Regions from separate parts of the Bradyrhizobium sp. T-12 genome, predicted to be linked through region 2. Evidence: predicted binding sites of a transcription regulator. Region 2 holds the regulator's gene; the other holds the start of a gene.
The links. Region 2 encodes LexA, which represses DNA repair genes until DNA is damaged. Its sites were predicted from a motif close to TGTTCNNNNTGTGTTCNG; they were not measured.
Positions count from the first base shown of each region.

Region 1: ruvC (crossover junction endodeoxyribonuclease RuvC) is a predicted target of LexA. The motif match lies at 3,484-3,501, and genes of this name have one in related genera.

Region 1 covers NZ_CM177756.1:6,342,557-6,347,858, forward strand. The annotation lists gene ybgC (tol-pal system-associated acyl-CoA thioesterase) at 1-144, opposite strand, end outside; gene AC0WRY_RS30265 (metallophosphoesterase) at 212-1,132, opposite strand; gene ruvB (Holliday junction branch migration DNA helicase RuvB) at 1,257-2,315, opposite strand; gene ruvA (Holliday junction branch migration protein RuvA) at 2,312-2,929, opposite strand; gene ruvC (crossover junction endodeoxyribonuclease RuvC) at 2,926-3,453, opposite strand; gene AC0WRY_RS30285 (YebC/PmpR family DNA-binding transcriptional regulator) at 3,661-4,407, opposite strand; gene AC0WRY_RS30290 (methyl-accepting chemotaxis protein) at 4,626-5,302, shown strand, end outside.
Region 2 covers NZ_CM177756.1:3,442,862-3,448,163, reverse strand. The annotation lists gene AC0WRY_RS16155 (molybdopterin molybdotransferase MoeA) at 1-1,109, shown strand, start outside; gene lexA (transcriptional repressor LexA) at 1,285-1,986, shown strand; gene AC0WRY_RS16145 (hypothetical protein) at 2,494-2,928, shown strand; gene AC0WRY_RS16140 (ComEC/Rec2 family competence protein) at 2,936-5,215, opposite strand.

The sequences.
Region 1 (5,302 bases), 2.9 Mb from region 2:
CAAATGATTGGTGCGTCCACGCTCCATGTAGCGCAGATAATTGGCGTGGTAGACGATGCCGGAAAAATCCGTGTCCTCGTAGTAGACGCGCACCTGCATGTGGTGGCGGCCGTCGCGGATCTCGCCGTCGAGATGGGCAGTCACGTCGCGAGCCTCTTCGCTTGTCGATATCAGCCCGTTTTGCGCAAAAACCGCCGCCCGCGCAAGCGGGTCAGGACACAACCGACATAGCCCGCCCCAGCGTCACCTCGACGATCTCGGGCGGCACGCCGACGCGGACCGGCATGATGCTGCAACCGAGACCGCCGGAGACGATGAGATCGCATTTCAGGCGGAAATGGCCATAGGCGAGCCGCATACCGTTCTTGGGCGAGACGGCCGGCGACCAGCCGAGCAGGCGGACCTGGCCGCCATGGGTGTGGCCGGACAGTTGCAACGCGACGCGCGCGGGTACCAGCGGTGCAATGTTGGGCTCGTGCGCGAGCAGGATGATTGGCGCATCGTCGGTGACTTTCGCCAGCGTGCCCGCGAGATCGTCGGCGCCGAAGCGCCCGGTGCTGCGAAAGCGCCGCGCCGGCAGGAACGCCAGCTGATCGCCGAGCCCGACGAGCCAGAACGGGCGGCCGTCCTTGGAAAGGCGCACGACATCGTTCTCGTAGACGGGGATGCTGGCCGCCTCCAGCGCCCGATGCGCGATGGTCGGCCCGCGCCCCGCCCGCTGCACGGTCTTGTCGTCCCAATAATCGTGATTGCCCATCACGGCATGGACGCCGAGCGGCGCCTTCAGGCCGGCCAGCACCCTCGCCCATTCGCGCGACGGAATGAAGCGCGTGACGTGATGGAGGCCGGCGACATAGTCGCCGAGCAACACGATGAGATCGGGTTTCAACGCGTTGGTGCGTTCGACGATGCCCTCGATCCGCTCCAGCGACATCCAGGGATCGCAGGCATGGATGTCGGCGATGGCGGCGATCTTCAGCGAAAGATCCGCCGGCCATTGCCGCGGCTTCGGATGATAGCGGGTGACGCGGAGCCGCAGCACCGGCTCGATGCCGACGCCGTAGGCGGCGGTCGAGACGCTGAGGGCGGACAGCCCGCCGATGGAACGGATGAAATGACGGCGCGTGATCATGAAAACCCGATCGGAATGCGCTCTTTTGATGCGGTCCGAATGGAGCGGAATTGGGGTGCGCTCGTGCAGATCGTCTGCACGAGATCACCAGAAGTTCATGAAAGGAGCGCGCCGTTTGCGCAGATCAGTCGTCGCTCTCGTCGGTGCCGAACAGGCCGAACTGTGCCGCCGCATCGCGCGAGGGCTCGGCGATGCCGAGATGGCGGAAGGCGTGCGAGGTGAGCAGGCGGCCGCGCGGGGTGCGCTGGAGGTAGCCGCACTGGATCAGATACGGCTCGATGATGTCCTCGATCGCATCGCGCGGCTCGGACAATGCCGCGGCCATGGTCTCGACGCCGACCGGTCCGCCGCCATAGTTCATCGCGATGGTCGTGAGATAGCGGCGATCCATGGCGTCGAGACCCGCAGCGTCGACCTCGAGCGCGCTCAGCGCGTGATCGGCGATCTTGCGATCGATCTTGTCGGCATCGGCAGCGGAAGCAAAATCGCGCACGCGACGGAGCAGGCGCCCGGCGATGCGCGGCGTGCCGCGGGCGCGGCGCGCGATCTCGTTGGCGCCGTCAGCGCTCATGCCGACATTGAGCACGCGCGCGCCGCGGCTGACGATGCTTTCCAATTCCTCGATGGTGTAGAAGTTCAGGCGGACCGGAATGCCGAAGCGATCGCGCAAGGGATTGGTGAGCAGGCCAGCGCGCGTCGTGGCGCCGACCAGCGTGAATTTCGACAGCTCGATCTTCACCGAGCGCGCGGCCGGACCTTCGCCGATGATGAGATCGAGCTGAAAGTCCTCCATCGCGGGATAGAGCACCTCTTCCACCGCCGGGCTGAGGCGGTGGATCTCGTCGATGAACAGCACGTCACGCTCTTCGAGATTGGTCAGCAGCGCGGCGAGATCGCCGGCTTTGGCGATGACGGGTCCCGAAGTGGCGCGAAAGCCGACGCCGAGCTCCTTCGCCACGATCTGCGCCAGCGTGGTCTTGCCGAGGCCGGGCGGGCCGACGAACAGCACGTGATCGAGCGCCTCGCCGCGCTTGCGCGCAGCCTCGATGAAGATCGAGAGATTCTTGCGCGCCTGCTGCTGGCCGACGAAATCGGACAGCGATTGCGGACGCAGCGCGGTGTCGCCGACATCGTCGCTGCGGCGCTCGGGCGAAACCATGCGGCTGGCCTTGGGATCGCTCATTTCGCGAGTTCCTTCAGGCCAAGGCGAATGAGCTGCGCCGTCTCGGCATTCTCACCGGCGCTGCGCGAGGCCGATGCAATCGCAGCGGCCGCCTGCGGCTGGCCATAGCCGAGATTGACCAGCGCGGAGATCGCGTCCGCCACGGGCCGCGGCGCGCGTTGATCGTCGACCGCGCCTGCGAGATGCACCACCGCGGGATCGACATTGGCGAAGGCCGGCGCCTTGTCCTTCAATTCGGTGACGATGCGCTCGGCGACCTTGGGGCCGACGCCGGGCGTGCGCGCCACCGCCGCCTTGTCGCGGAGCGCGATTGCATTGGCGAGATCGGAAGGCGCCAGCGTGCCGAGCACGGCGAGCGCGACCTTCGCGCCGACGCCCTGCACGGTCTGCAGCAGACGAAACCATTCGCGCTCCTGGTCGGTGCGGAAGCCGAACAGTTTGATTTGATCCTCGCGGACATAGGTCTCGATCGACAGCACGGCGGCCTCGCCCGGCGAGGGCAGATGCTGCAAGGTGCGCGAGGAGCAATGCACCTGATAGCCGACACCGCCGACGTCGAGGATGACGAAGTCTTCGCCGTAGGAATCGATCAGGCCCTTGAGCTTGCCGATCATAGGCTCGCCACCTTCAGCCGCAGCGCGGTGCTCTGGCGGTGATGGGCATGGGTGATGGCGATGGCGAGCGCATCGGCGGCGTCTGCCGACGGCGGATCGGCCTTGGGCAGAAGGATCTTCAGCATCATCGCGATCTGGGCCTTCTCGGCGTGCCCGGCGCCGACGACGGTTTTCTTGACCTGGTTGGGCGCGTATTCGGCGACAGAGATGCCGAACATTGCGGGCGCCAGCATGGCGACGCCGCGAGCCTGGCCGAGCTTCAGCGTCGCAACGCCGTCCTTGTTGACGAAGGTCTGCTCGACCGCGGCTTCCATCGGCTGGTGATTCGAAAGCACGGCCGCCAGCCCTTCATGGATCGCGAGCAGCCGGCTCGCCAGCGGCAGGTCGTTCGGCGGTTCCACCGAGCCGCAGGCCACATAGATCAGGCGGTTGCCGTCAGCCTCGATCACGCCCCAGCCGGTGCGGCGCAGGCCGGGGTCGATGCCGATGATGCGGACGGGTTGGCGAATCGGGAGCGCGGTCATGGGCCAGTGATAGCGGCTGGCCGATGATAGCGAAACAGAAACAGAACAGAAGTAACAGGGGAAGTGGCCCGTGCCCCGGGCGCGACGCAGCGCGAAGCGGTGCGGCGCTGAACCGGGGCCCATATTGGCACCGATGTCTGCGGGACGATGGTCCCGGCTCTGCGCAGCGGCGTCTCACGCTGCGGCGCGTCCGGGACACGAGCGGCCTCAGCCGCCCATCTTCGCAACAAGCGCGTCCGACACCTCGAAATTGGCGTAGACCTGCTGGACGTCGTCGTGCTCGTTGAGCAGATCCATCAGCTTCAAGAGCTTCTCGCCGGTCTCGTCATCGACTGCGACCGTGTTCTGCGGCTTCCAGATCAGCGCGGCCTTGCGCGGCTCGCCGAATTTGGCCTCTAGCGCCTTGGCGACGTCGCGATAGCCTTCGGTCGAGGCGTAGATCTCGTGACCGCCTTCGCCGGAGACCACATCGTCGGCGCCGGCCTCGATCGCGGCATCCAGCACGGCGTCGTCGGAGGCGACGCTGCGGTCGTATTCGATGATGCCGGTGCGGTCGAACATGAAGGACACCGAGCCGGTTTCGCCGAGATTGCCGCCCGACTTGGTGAAGAAGGAGCGGATGTCGGAGGCGGCGCGGTTGCGGTTGTCGGTCAGCGCCTCGACGATGACGGCAACGCCGCCGGGGCCGTAGCCCTCGTAGCGGATCTCGTCATAGTTTTCGCCCTCATTACCGAGCGCCTTCTTGACGGCACGCTCGATATTGTCCTTCGGCATGTTCTCTTGGCGCGCCGCGATGATAGCCGCACGCAGGCGCGGGTTCATGGCCGGGTCGGGCGTGCCGAGCTTGGCTGCGACGGTGATTTCCCGCGCCAGCTTGCCGAACAGCTTCGACTTCTGCGCATCCTGCCGCCCCTTGCGGTGCATGATGTTCTTGAATTGGGAATGTCCGGCCATGCGTGGTCTCTTGGAAAGTCGTCAGCCAAAGGTGAGCGTGGGAAGCGCGGCCTTATAGGCCGCCACCCCACCGGAATCAAAGGGATCTGGGCCTCTGAGGTAGCACTGTAAAGGTAGCCCCCGTAATGGACGGTGCCTAGAGGTGAGGCACCGTTAACCCTGATTTCATTCCGGACTGCGAAAATAGCGCCCGACCTTATCCCGACGAGAGAGAGCTGATGGCGTTCGGACTATTTCGGAAGCGCCTGCCGGACCAGGCCGCGCCTGCGGCCGCCCCGGCGGCTCTGCAGCCGGCGGCCCATTCCGAGCCCGCCGCCGTGGCCGAAACTGATTCGGCGCGGGAAATCCTGGAGCTGCTGGAACTCGAGCTCGGCGCCATGATCCGCCAGCTCGAACGCGCCGCCAATTCCGTGGCCGGCGGCGCCGAAGCGACCGCGGCGACGCTTGCCGCCATCCGCGACCGCACCGATGCCCTGACCGGCCGCACCAACGCCGCGCAATCGACCGCATCCACCTTCGCCCATGCCGCCGACAAGTTCACCCAATCCGCCCTGGGAATCGGAGCGCAGGTTCGCGAGGCCGGCAAGCTCGCCGACGAGGCCAGCGCCGCGGCACAGGAAGCCCGCGCCAATGTCGATCGCCTGCGCGAATCCTCAGCCGCCATCGGCAACGTCGTCAATCTGATCGCGCAGATCGCGCGGCAGACGACGCTGCTCGCGCTCAACTCGACGATCGAGGCCGCGCGCGCGGGCGCGGCCGGCAAGGGCTTCGCGGTCGTCGCCACCGAGGTCAAGGCCCTCGCGGTGCAGACGCAAGGCGCGACCGAAGAGATCACCAAGAAGATCGACGCATTGCAGCGCGACGCCGCCGGCTCCGCGGATGCCGTGCACCGCAT
Region 2 (5,302 bases):
TGGCACTTGATGTCGCGGCGCGGCGCACGCAGCCGCCGCAAGCCATGTCGGCGATGGACGGCTATGCGGTGCGCGCGGCCGACGCGGCAGCGATCGATTCCCGGCTGACGGTGATTGGCGAGGTCGCCGCCGGCCGTCCTTTCGCGAGAGCGGTCGGCACCGGCGAAGCCGTGCGGATCTTCACCGGGGGCGTCGTTCCCGACGGTGCGGACGCGGTCGTGATCCAGGAGGACACCGTCGCGGACGGCAACAGCGTCACGATCAAGGAAGCCGCGATCACCGGACGGCACATCCGCCCGGCCGGCGTCGACTTCCGTGAGGGTGACGTCCTCCTCCGCAAGGGCACGCGTCTGACCGAGCGTGACCTCGCGCTCGCTGCCGGAATGAATTACCCGCAGCTCGCCGTCTGCCGCCGTCCCAAGGTCGCGATCCTCGCCACCGGTGACGAACTGGTGATGCCGGGCTCAGCGCCCGGGCACGGCCAGATCGTCTACTCCAACGGCTACGCCCTGCACGCGCTCGCCCGCAGCGAGGGCGCCGAGACCGTCGACCTCGGCGTCGCCGCCGACACGCTGGAGGCCACCACATCAGGCATCCGCCGCGCCCGCGAGAGCGGTGCCGATATCCTGATCACGACCGGCGGCGCGTCGGTCGGCGACCACGACCTGGTCCAGCAGGCACTCAGGGACGAAGGCATCGCGATGGCGTTCTGGAAGATCGCCATGCGGCCGGGCAAGCCGATGATGCACGGGCGGCTCGGCGCCATGCGCGTGATCGGCCTGCCCGGCAATCCCGTGTCGTCCTATGTGTGCGCCTTCCTGTTCATGGTGCCGCTGATTCGCGCCTTGTCGGGCCGCTCGGTGATTCATCATCGTCGCGAACGCGCCGTGCTCGCCTGCGATCTCGGTGCCAACGACCAGCGCGAGGATTACTTGCGCGCGCGCCTCGAGCTGCGCGACGACGGCACGCCGGTCGCGCTTCCCGTCAGCCATCAGGATTCCTCTCTGCTTGCGAATCTTGCTGCGGCACAGGTACTTCTCGTGCGCCCACCGTTCGCACCCAAGGCCGAGGCCGGCAGCCCCTGCGAGGTGCTGCGGCTCCCCGTCTGAGTGCACGGCCACACGCATTCCGCGAACCGCGCTTCGTTCACGGTAAATTAAGCAGTTGCGGAACATGTATCGAACATATAGTGTCCGTTCATGATTTGTTTCGAGGATGTAGCGGCTTATCGCTGAACTCATCGTCTCGGAATCGAACGACATCAACCGGGGGACTTTGGTCGAGATGTTAACGCGCAAACAATACGAGCTTCTGCGGTTCATCAGCGAGCGTTTGAAGGAAAGCGGCGTGCCGCCCTCCTTCGACGAGATGAAGGATGCGCTCGACCTGCGCTCGAAGTCGGGCATCCACCGCCTGATCACCGCGCTCGAGGAGCGCGGCTTCATTCGCCGGCTGCCCAACCGCGCCCGCGCCATCGAAGTGATCAAGCTGCCGGAGCTCCAGGCTGCCGCCGGCGCCCGGCGCGGCTTCACGCCAAGCGTCATCGAGGGCAATCTCGGCAAGATCCGCGCGAGCTCCAGCCCGCCCGTGGACGAGGGCGAGCGGCCCGTTGCGGTGCCCGTGATGGGCCGGATCGCGGCCGGCACGCCGATCGAGGCATTGCAGACCCGCAGCCACACCATCAGCGTGCCGCCCGACATGCTCGGCTCGGGCGAGCATTACGCTCTCGAGGTGCGCGGTGATTCCATGGTCGAGGCCGGTATCCTGGACGGCGACATGGCGCTGATCCAGCGCAACGAGAGCGCCGACACCGGCGACATCGTGGTGGCGCTGATCGACGACGAGGAGGCTACGCTCAAGCGCTTCCGCCGCCGCGGCGCGTCGATCGCGCTCGAGCCTGCCAATGCCGCCTATGAGGTGCGTATCCTGCCGCCGAACCGGGTGAAGATTCAGGGCAAGCTGATTGGGCTTTACCGGAAGTACTGAGTCCGGAAGGACTCAGTCCGAAAGTAGTTTTGGCGCCTGCGTGCGCCTTCGGTCGGCGTCGCCGATCTGAGATTGGAGCGGATGAATGTCCGCTCCGGCTGGATGATCATTCTGGTTCTGCACAGATTATCCGGCCCCTCCTCCACGGCCATCTTCGGCGGACCGCAGCAACATCGCGTCACGGCGTTTCGCGTTCGGAAGACCAGATCGTTTGGGCAGCGGTCGGGGCACGGGGCCGTTGCCGCGCCATCGCATTGCCATGTCCGCAACACCCAATTGCGCAGCGCCGCGATCGCGCCGGCAATGCGAAGTGTCGTGACAGGCGCCGGCGTAATGCACCGCAGCCAGCTTTGTTCCTGGCGAATTCGGGAAAGTTAAAGTGATCGCGGGGTGCGGATCCCAGCCGCAGATTTGCCTACAACCAAGCACAACGTTGGTGTTTAAACTCTGACAGAGGCCTGTGCCTCCGAGAGGCGCGGGTCGCTATCTTCACATGAGGAGCACCCGATGTGTGACTATAGCCTGCATGCCGTCGCGACGCGCCCCGCAGAAGTCGGCGAGACCATCGTCACGACAACCTTCCGCGGCACCTCGACGCGCGGCTTCGCCTCCGAAGCCGACCTCTCCGTTGCGGTCTGCCTGCTGCCGGGAACGGAGCTCGCCTTCGCAGACAACGTCCGTTACGACAACCGCTGGATCTGGACGCGCACCGTCAACTCCCGCGTCGGCAAGTTCGGCAAGATCGATCCGCACATTCCCGATCGCCATCACGATGCGATCGAATTCCCTGATGGCAAATACGTGCTGGTGACTCAGCTCGTCGAAGGCCAGCGCGCAACCGTGCTGCAATTGCCCGTGACCCAACCGGTCGGCGAGCGCGAGCACAAGCCTGAGATCATCGCCGATAGCCGTTCGCCCGTCACACCGCTGCCGCTGGGCTGACCGAGGCTCAGTCCTCCGCCTGAAGATCGGCCTCCGACGGGGTCGCATCCTTGGCGCGCGGAGCCGCCGCCCTCGGCATGAGGGCTCCTTCGAAATCTCCCTCGCCGGCGGCCGCCGGCGACCAGGGACGGTTCGTGCCCCTCGCCCTCACCGCCTGAACTGCAAATCCGTCGCCACGCCGTGTCAACGCCAGCGCGCCCTGGCGAACGAGCCGCTGCCGATCCACCACCATCGCCGCGCAATCGGGCGGTGCGGGCCGTGACGTCACGACCAGTGCGGCACGGCTGCAATCGTCCGCGAGCGCATCGATGCGCGAGGCCAACGCAACCAGGCGCCCGTCGGCAAGCGGCGTGACGCAGCCGGCCTCGTCGCACGACACCCCCTCGGCCAGCGCGCTGCTGCCGGCATCGCGCGGATCGGCGTCGGCCGCCAGCCACTCCTTCAGCATGAAATTGTCCTTGCCCGTCCTGATCAGGTGCAGGCGCCCGTCCCCGCCCCGCACCGCGACGCTCGCGCCGTCCCCGGCGATCAGGATATCGGGCTGCCGCACCGACAGGCCCCACGCGATGGACGCCAGCAGCACCACGGCACCGCACCAGCGCAAGGGCGTGCGCAACAGGCCCATCACGATGATGCCGAGGCTCGCGGCGATCAGCGGCGCGATCCCGAACGCCGGGATGCGGCCGACCGCGCCCGGCAAGGCCGCCACCCAGCGCGAGACCGCGACCATCCAGTCGATGCCGAGGCCCATCAGCCACCAGAAGACGCCATCGAGCCCGAAGGGCGCGGCCAGCAATCCCAGCAGCCCCGCCGGCATCACCAGCGCCGAGACCACCGGCATCGCACCGAGATTGGCGAGCACGCCATAGGGCGTGACGCGATGGAAGTGGAAGGCGGCATAGGGCGTGGTCGCAAGCCCCGCGATCAGCGAGGCCAGGAACAGCATCGCGATCTCGCGCCCGCCCCACAGCGCGACGCGCGCGGTGGCCGAATGATCGGGTGAGGCCAGCAGGTTCGGCATGCCGATCTGCACCAGCGCCACCAGCCCGAGCGTTGCCGCAAACGACATCTGGAAGCTCGGATGCACCAGCGCCTCCGGCGCGACAGCAAGCACGATCAGCGCCGCCACCGCCAGCGTGCGGAAGGTGATGGCGCGGCGATCGACCATCACCGCGATCAGCACCACCGCCGTCATGAAGAACGACCGTTGGGTTGCGACCTCGGCGCCCGAGAGCAGCAGATAGAACGCAGCCGCGACGAATGCTGCAGCCGCCGACCATTTCTTGATGGCGAAGCCGGCCGCCAGGCCCGGGATCAACGCCAGCAGCGCGCGCACCGCGAAGAAGACGACGCCGGCGACCACCGCCATGTGATAGCCGGAGATCGAGAGAACGTGTCCAAGCCCGGAGATGAACATCGCATCGTTGACAGGGGCGGAAATCGCATCGCGCCGCCCGGTGAGTAGTGCAGTTGCGATCGCGCGGTTGTCGCCCTCGAGCGTTGCGCGGATGCGGGCGTCGATCGCATCGCGCAGGCCCTGCATGAAGGCGGCATAGCGCAGCCGCAGGCCGCCGGCATCAGGCGGGATCGACGCCGTAATTGCGCCCATCACGAAGCCGGAGGCGCCGATGCCCTGGAAGAACATGTCGCGTGAAAAGTCGTAGCTGCCGGGGCGGACCGGCGAGAGCGGCGGCATCAGCCGCGCCTTCAATTGAACGAAGCTGCCGACCTCGGGCGCGGTGCCCTTGCGCACGGAGAGGCGGACGCGGTCGAGCTTGACGTCGCTGCGCTGCGCCTCCATCGCGGTGACACGCAGCACGAAGCGATCGGTGCGCTCGCGGATGTCGCGCGTCTCGACGAAGCCCGACAGCGACACCGAATAGAGCGGCTTTGCCAGAACAGTGTGGGCAATGCGCGCGGTCTTCCAGGTCGCCACGGCAAAGCCCGCCGCGACCGCTGCGATCATGATCGCCGGCGCGAACAGCCGGCTCCGCCGCAACAGGGCCGCGCCGAGCAGCAGCGCGATCGCCGTCGCGGCGACAATCCACAGCACCGGCTCATGATCGGCGGCAAAATAGAGCGCGATGCCGCCGCCGAAGGCGACCGGCACCCACGGCAGCAGGCGCCCGGGGCCGGCCTCGGCCCGAGCCCATCCGCGGATTGTTTCGACGATCGCGGGCCAGATGCCGAAGCCCGCCGGAACAATGCCGCCAGCGGGCGAAGCGCGGCCGACCGGCCACGTCCCGGCAACACCTTGGGACCGTACTGGCCGGCCCGGCTCCGCCATCTTCCCTGCACCCTACGCGACGCGATTGCCGGCAAGGCTACCGGAACGTGCGGTCGGGCGAATAGCGGTACAGATCGGGAACGCGAG